One region of the Rothia mucilaginosa genome, then DNA from elsewhere that is predicted to be linked to it. Evidence: riboswitches for the same ligand, from Rfam matches in the RefSeq annotation. Region 1 holds a riboswitch; each other region holds the start of a gene.
What was found. A riboswitch is a leader RNA that binds a small molecule or an ion and turns the genes downstream of it on or off. The one in region 1 is predicted to bind S-adenosylmethionine.
Positions count from the first base shown of each region.

Region 2: linked by a shared signal. The riboswitch ahead of RM6536_RS02315 (hypothetical protein) and the one ahead of RM6536_RS03085 (ABC transporter ATP-binding protein) in region 1 are both predicted to bind S-adenosylmethionine.
Region 3: linked by a shared signal. The riboswitch ahead of RM6536_RS01665 (bifunctional o-acetylhomoserine/o-acetylserine sulfhydrylase) and the one ahead of RM6536_RS03085 (ABC transporter ATP-binding protein) in region 1 are both predicted to bind S-adenosylmethionine.

Region 1 covers NZ_AP014938.1:806,313-808,507, forward strand. The annotation lists gene RM6536_RS03080 (LLM class flavin-dependent oxidoreductase) at 1-461, opposite strand, end outside; SAM riboswitch class IV at 575-683, opposite strand; SAM riboswitch class I at 859-956, shown strand; gene RM6536_RS03085 (ABC transporter ATP-binding protein) at 961-1,797, shown strand; gene RM6536_RS03090 (aliphatic sulfonate ABC transporter substrate-binding protein) at 1,896-2,195, shown strand, end outside.
Region 2 covers NZ_AP014938.1:610,322-612,516, forward strand. The annotation lists gene RM6536_RS02305 (DUF6350 family protein) at 1-285, opposite strand, end outside; gene RM6536_RS02310 (plasmid stabilization protein) at 415-849, opposite strand; gene RM6536_RS02315 (hypothetical protein) at 860-1,087, opposite strand; SAM riboswitch class IV at 1,123-1,257, opposite strand; gene RM6536_RS02320 (hypothetical protein) at 1,314-1,544, opposite strand; gene RM6536_RS02325 (DEAD/DEAH box helicase) at 1,524-2,195, shown strand, end outside.
Region 3 covers NZ_AP014938.1:442,420-444,614, reverse strand. The annotation lists gene RM6536_RS01670 (ABC transporter ATP-binding protein) at 1-654, opposite strand, end outside; SAM riboswitch class IV at 966-1,078, shown strand; gene RM6536_RS01665 (bifunctional o-acetylhomoserine/o-acetylserine sulfhydrylase) at 1,183-2,195, shown strand, end outside.

The DNA.
Region 1 (2,195 bases):
TGGGTGGGCAGGCCCTGGTTCTCAGCAGCCGAAGGCAGGTAAGAAGTCACAACGTTGAAGCCGACGCGGCCCTCGGTCAGGTGGTCGAGGGAGGCGTAGCGGCGAGCCAGGGTGTAGGGCTGCTCGAAAGTAGCGGCAGCAGTCACGCCGAAGCCGAGGTGCTCGGTCACTGCAGCCATTGCAGAAATCTGGGTTGCGGGGTCGTTCACGGGAACCTGAGCGGCACCCTCGATAGCGGGAGCGGCAGAGTTCTTGTACACGTCGTAGATGCCGACCACGTCAGCGATGAACACGGCGTCAAACAGGCCGCGCTCAAGGGTCTTAGCCAGGTCAGTCCAGTACTTGATGGTGTTGTACTCGGTTGCGCGGGAGCGCGGGTGACGCCAGAGGTCGAAGCTCTGGTGACCGATGCAGGTCATCTCGAATGCGTTAACTACGATGCGCTTCTTCTGCTCAGCCATCGATTTTCCTTTCGCGAATGATCGGGGACGATCGGGTTTGTACCCTGCACCCCGCGCGCCGCCTCCTGATGCCTTCTGCGTTCGGTGGTGGCCTTCGTGCAGGTGGCGCGTTCGCGCCGTACTTGCCTCATTCCATTGAGGCCAGATCATCATCTGGGGCACCCCGCTACGGGAGAGGGTTGCCGCCCGGCTAGCCAGAGCTTAGCGCCGGGACTCATGATCTCGTTGTTTGAGTGTACGGGGCGCGCGGGAGGGAGGTCACCTTTGTGACGAAAAAATCTTTTTGTGACGTGGACCCGAAATATTTCGTGACAAATGCGAAATAAAGAGTCATAGAAATTCACACGCGCCCGCTGGGTTGATTGAGGCGTGGCACAGCCCATAGGGTTGAAGGAGCAAACCATCCAGAGCGACTGAGAGACCTGGCTCCACGACGTCGCAGCAACCGGCGCGGATTCTTCCGCCTCCCGGTGCTAACGCCAGGAACGATGGAAGTGACATGACACTCAACAGTGCAGTAACTGACGTACCCACCAGTGAAAACACCGGCCGACACGCCGTATCCACCGCCGCAGTCCCCCTCAGCTTCGAAGACGTCGGACAATCTTTCCCCGTGCCCGGCGGAACCCACGAAGTTCTTCGCGGAGTCTCCTTCACCGCAGCCCCCGGCGAGATTATCTCCGTCATCGGCTCCTCCGGATGCGGCAAATCCACCCTCCTGCGTGCAGCAGCAGGCCTGAACCGCATCACCGCAGGTACCGTGCGTATCGGCGAGAAGGCAGTGACCGGCCTCGACCCCCGCGTCGCTATCGGCTTTCAGGAACCGCGCCTGCTCCCCTGGCGCACCGTCGCCGACAACGTGGCGCTCGGACTGCCGCAGGGCACCAAAAAATCTGAAGGCGCGGCATCCGTAGCGCGCCTGCTCGACCTGGTCGGCCTGGGCGAATACGCAACCCACCGTCCCAAGGAAATTTCAGGCGGTATGGCTCAGCGCGTGTCCCTGGCGCGAGCACTCGCACGCAACCCCGGCGTGCTGCTGCTCGACGAGCCCTTCGGTGCTCTGGACGCGCTGACCCGCATCAACATGCAGGATTTGCTGTTGGATGTGCACCGTCAAGACCCGACCACGATTCTGCTGGTTACCCACGATGTGGAAGAGGCGCTGTACCTCTCTGACCGGGTTATTGTCCTCGGTAAGGACACCCCGGAGGCGCCCGCCACCATCCAGCGCATTGTGACTGTTGACCGCTCTCACCCGCGTGACCGCGCCGATGCAGAGATCACGGCGCTGCGTAGCGAACTGTTGGCTGAGCTCGGCGTGGAAGATAACGCCTAAAAGCCGCTGATAAGTCCAAAGTCACAAACAAGGCTAGTGCTGCCGCATTTCATCTCATCAACACACATCATCATCTTCAGAAGCGAAAAGATTTCATCATGACTTACTCCCCGTCTCGCCGTACCGCCCTCAAGTCCCTTGCCGCAGCCGCCGCTTTTGCTACTCTGCTTAGCGCCTGCGCCGGTGAAGGTTCCGGTTCCGCTAACGCCTCCGGTGCTGCCGGTGGTGGCGACCAGAACACCGTGACCATTGACTACGCGACCTATAACCCGCTGTCCCTGATTATCCGCAAGAAGGGTTGGCTTGAGACCGCCCTGTCCGCCGAGGGCAAGAAGGTTGAGTGGGTGAAGTCTGCCGGTTCGAACAAGGCGAATGAGGCGCTGCGTAGCGGCAATATT
Region 2 (2,195 bases), 200 kb from region 1:
CAGAATACTCAAACCCAGCGGCACCAGCGTCATCGTGCCGGCAGAAGCACCAAAAGCAGCCGCAAGATCCAGGGGAACACCGTGAATCAGAAGCCACAGGTGCGCCGACATGGCGGCCACGGAGGAGAACTCCATGTCGCCAAAACCCTTGGTCGCCCACACGGCAGACATCGCCGCAAACACTGCAACAGCAGAGAACAGGGCAGTAACAATTAGCTCAACAACACCCTGAAGCCACAGAGGCATGGGCATGGAATAACGAGAGATAGGTGAGGTGCTTTTCATCGTCCTTCAATCATGCCACGAATTAACGGCGAAACCCGCCTCCGATTAACACTCGAAAGCGGGTTCTCACAACTATTCACACAGGGATGCACACAGACGCGCACGCGTGGAGGCGCATCCGGCAAAGTTTTAATCCTCAGTCCACGGGTTGGAAGCCTGAACACCCCAGGCGCGGTACACCTGCGCCTTAGAAGAAATCAGCTCCAAATCATAGGCACTCGCGCTCGCCGCCATCAGACCCTCCAGGGCGGCGGTAGGCAGCGGACCGGCATCATCACGACCCACAGCATGCACGCCGCGCGGCGCCTGACGGCCAGCCCACTCGAGGCTCACGCGCGCATCCACATTAATAACGTGGTCGCCAAAGCGCTCAAGAAGTTCGGTAATCCAGCGATCGGTTTCCGGGTAGGGGTACAGGCCCTTCAGCTCACCAATACTCAGCACAGAAATGTACATGTGTCGGAACGAGCGGCGGCGCAGAAAAGCGACCACGGCGGGGTCAGGATCCGCCTTACGGATCTCCGCAAGAACGTCGGAGTCCAGGAGCATACCGGAGAAATTCATACCCCTAATGCTACGCTACGCGCAGACCGGCGTACTCAATAGCGGGGATGCCCTCGGGGTTGGGCAGAAGAAGGAAGTTCAGGAACTCGTCGCGCTTAGAAGAAATGCGGGAGTAATCGTCAATGCTGACTGCGGTGTATCCGCCTCGCGCGGGGACAGCTGCGGCACGCAGGCTTTCCTGGTAGGAGCGGGAGGGGTTCAGAGAGATTGCTGCTTCGGTTGCAGAGCCGTTGTACATGTGACAACCTGCGCCGTGAGTGGCGCGATCCTTTCGCGTTGCTCTTGTCTGTACCAATTACCACCGGTTATTCCGGTGGTGAATACAAACCGCTTCGTCATCCGAGCCACCCGTGAACATGGGGTTGGCGTTCGACCATAGTCGGAGCTTATCAGTCGAAACTCTTGAAGCTGGGTTTAGCTTACAGCATTTTCTCAAGTTAAGTAAAGCGTTTTGTGAAAGAGATTTAGATTATTAGCATTTTGGCTTGTGGAAACGTTTTAAATGGCGTGAATTTTTGATACTGCGCGGAATATCTTATGTGAATACCGGTGTTTTTATGCGTTAAAAACTCCCCCACCACAAATACGAAATACACCCCAAACCACCGCTCAATAGTCGCCTCGGAAGCCTGCTCTGCAACCAGCTCGGCATCCAGTTCGGCAGCCGCCAGCACATGACCGGCGACAAGGCGCAAACCCGCACGATACGCGATAATGAGCTGGTGAGCGCCAACAACCCCTTCCCCGAAATTCCCGTCACCGTACCGCAGATTATTCGCCAGGCCGGGCACCGCACCTACCAGCGCGGTGTCGCCTACCAGCGCAACCGCGAAGTCATCCGCTACAGCTACGACGAAGACAACAGCACCCTCACCGGGCTCGTCAACGGAAGCACCATCATCCCCTACGAAGTGACCATTCGCTTCTTCCCCGCCGTCAGCGGCTCCGCAACCTTCACCGCCCGCTGCACCTGCCCCGTGCTCACCGATTGCAAGCACGCCGTAGCGCTCATGCTCACCGCGCTCGACCGCGCCTCCGTAGCGAAAAAGGCACTCAGCGAACACCCCGGACCGGTCGGCTTACCCTCTGCTGTGGCGAGGGGCGCAGCTGAGGCAAAGGGATCCGCGGGTTCAAAGAGCGAGGATCTTGCGGAGGCGAAGAAGGCCGCCGACCCGCTCGCGGCACTGCGCGCCTCCGGTGCGCTCACCACCGCGGCGAACCTGCCCGCACCCGATGCGGAGACTGCCGAGCCCAAAAACCCGCAGGGAAGCTTTGCGCTCAACGAGCTAGGCTCCTCCCCCACGGTGCTCGACCCCACAGCGCTCGATGGCGCCACCTCTAAAATT
Region 3 (2,195 bases), 360 kb from region 1:
AACGGAGCCGGCACCCAAAACGGTGATGGTGTGCGCCAGATCCTCAATTTCGCCCAGCAGGTGGCTCGTCAGCAGAATGGCGGCACCGTCTTCTGCGAGGGAACGGATCAGGGCACGCACGGTCATAGCGATATCGGGGTCGAGCCCGTTCGTTGGCTCATCCAGCAGGAGCAGAGCGGGGGAGCCGAGCGTAGCGCGGGCAATGTGTAGGCGCTGCTTCATGCCGCGGGAGAACTCCTGAACGGGCCGCGTGGCGGCGTCGGTGAGTTCCACGCGGGCTAGAGCATGCTCCACCTCGTACCGTCGAGCCCGCCCGCAGACCCCCGCAATATCTGCGAAGAACAGTAGATTATCGCGTGCGCTGGCGCGCGGGTAGAAGCCGTTATCCCCGCCCAAAGCGAGACCCACGTGACGGCGCGCCCGCTGCGGGTGGGCGATAGCGTCAATACCGTTCACGGTGAGGCTACCGCCGGTGGGGGAGAGTAGAGTCGAGCACATCTGCACGGTCGTCGTTTTACCCGCACCATTGGGACCGAGAAGGGCGTGGATCTCGCCGGAGCTGATGCGAAGGGACACGCGGTCGACGGCGGTGAAGGCGCGTTCGCCCGTGCCAAAGATGCGGCTAAGCTGCGCCGCATCGAGAACGAGAGACATGATGGACAACCTTTGAGGTCGGTTTTCCGGCTTCTGCGCCGGAAGGGTAGGCGAGGGGTAGGCGACGTGTGTGAAGCCCCGCACGAGTGTATGCGTAGTCCCAGTGTACCGAAAAGCACGATTAAAAGTGATGAGGGTTACTATACGGGCGGTTTTGGGTGGGTACCTTCGCACCCCGACTGCCCCGGCTTCGTTACTAACGTTTTGTTACAGACGTTAAAAAACGTCATCTTTGCAATGAAATGTCTTAAAGTGCCGCGCACCCACAAAATCCTTGACCCCGCCCCGCGCCCTATGACACCCTGAATACAGGTCAAGAGCGCCAGCGATAAGCCCCAGCTAGCTGGCCGGCAACCCTCCTCCGCGGTGGGGTGCCCTGGGTGAAGACCAGGCGACACGCAAAAGCGTGACGCAAGCGCGGGACCGATGTGACCGAATCCGGTACATCAATCGTGACAGGATTATTCGACGACGATTCCTGTACCGCTCGGCATGCGGCCCCCTAAGAATCCCCATTAGGAGCCACGCATGAGCAACAACACTACCGTCCCGACTCCCGCCAACCCCGCCGGTTGGAAGTTCGAAACCCGCCAGATTCACGCGGGACAGGCACCGGATGCCGCAACGGGAGCTCGGGCACTACCCATCTACCAGACCACTTCCTTCGTCTTTGACAGCGCCGAGCAGGCAGCGAACCGCTTCGCCCTCGCCGAGCTGGGCCCCATCTACACCCGCATGACCAACCCCACTCAGGAAGTCATCGAAAACCGCATCGCCTCCCTCGAAGGCGGCGTAGGCGCGCTGCTGCTGGCATCCGGCCAGGCGGCCATCACCTACGCAATCCTGAACATTGCCGGTGCAGGCGACCACATTGTTGCCTCCCCCTCCGTGTACGGCGGCACCTACAACCTGCTCAAGTACACCCTCGCCGACCTCGGCATCGAAACCACCTTCGTTGAGGACCCCGATAACCTGGACGAGTGGCGCGCCGCGGTTCGCCCCAACACCAAGCTGTTCTACGGCGAGTCCGTGCCCAACCCCCGCAACGACGTGCTCGACATTGAGCCCATCGCAGCAATCGCGCACGAAAACGGTGTACCCCTGATTGTGGACAACACCGTACCCACCCCCTACCTGCTGCGCCCCATTGAACACGGCGCGGATGTGGTCGTCCACTCCGCCACCAAGTACCTGGGTGGCCACGGCACCTCCATCGGCGGCGTGATTGTTGACTCCGGTAACTTCGACTACGGTGCAGACCCCGAGAAGTTCCCCAAGTTCAACCAGCCCGCCCCCGGCTACCACGGCCTGGTCTACGCACGCGACCTGGGCAAGGACTCCGCATTCGGCGCGAACCTCTCCTACATCCTGAAGGCGCGCGTCTCCCTGCTGCGTGACACCGGCGCCGCTATCTCCCCGACCAACGCCTTCAACATCGGCATCGGTCTGGAAACCCTCTCCCTGCGCATCGAACGCCACATTGAGAACGCCACCAAGGTTGCCCACTGGCTCGAAGCAAACCCGCAGGTCGAGAAGGTCAT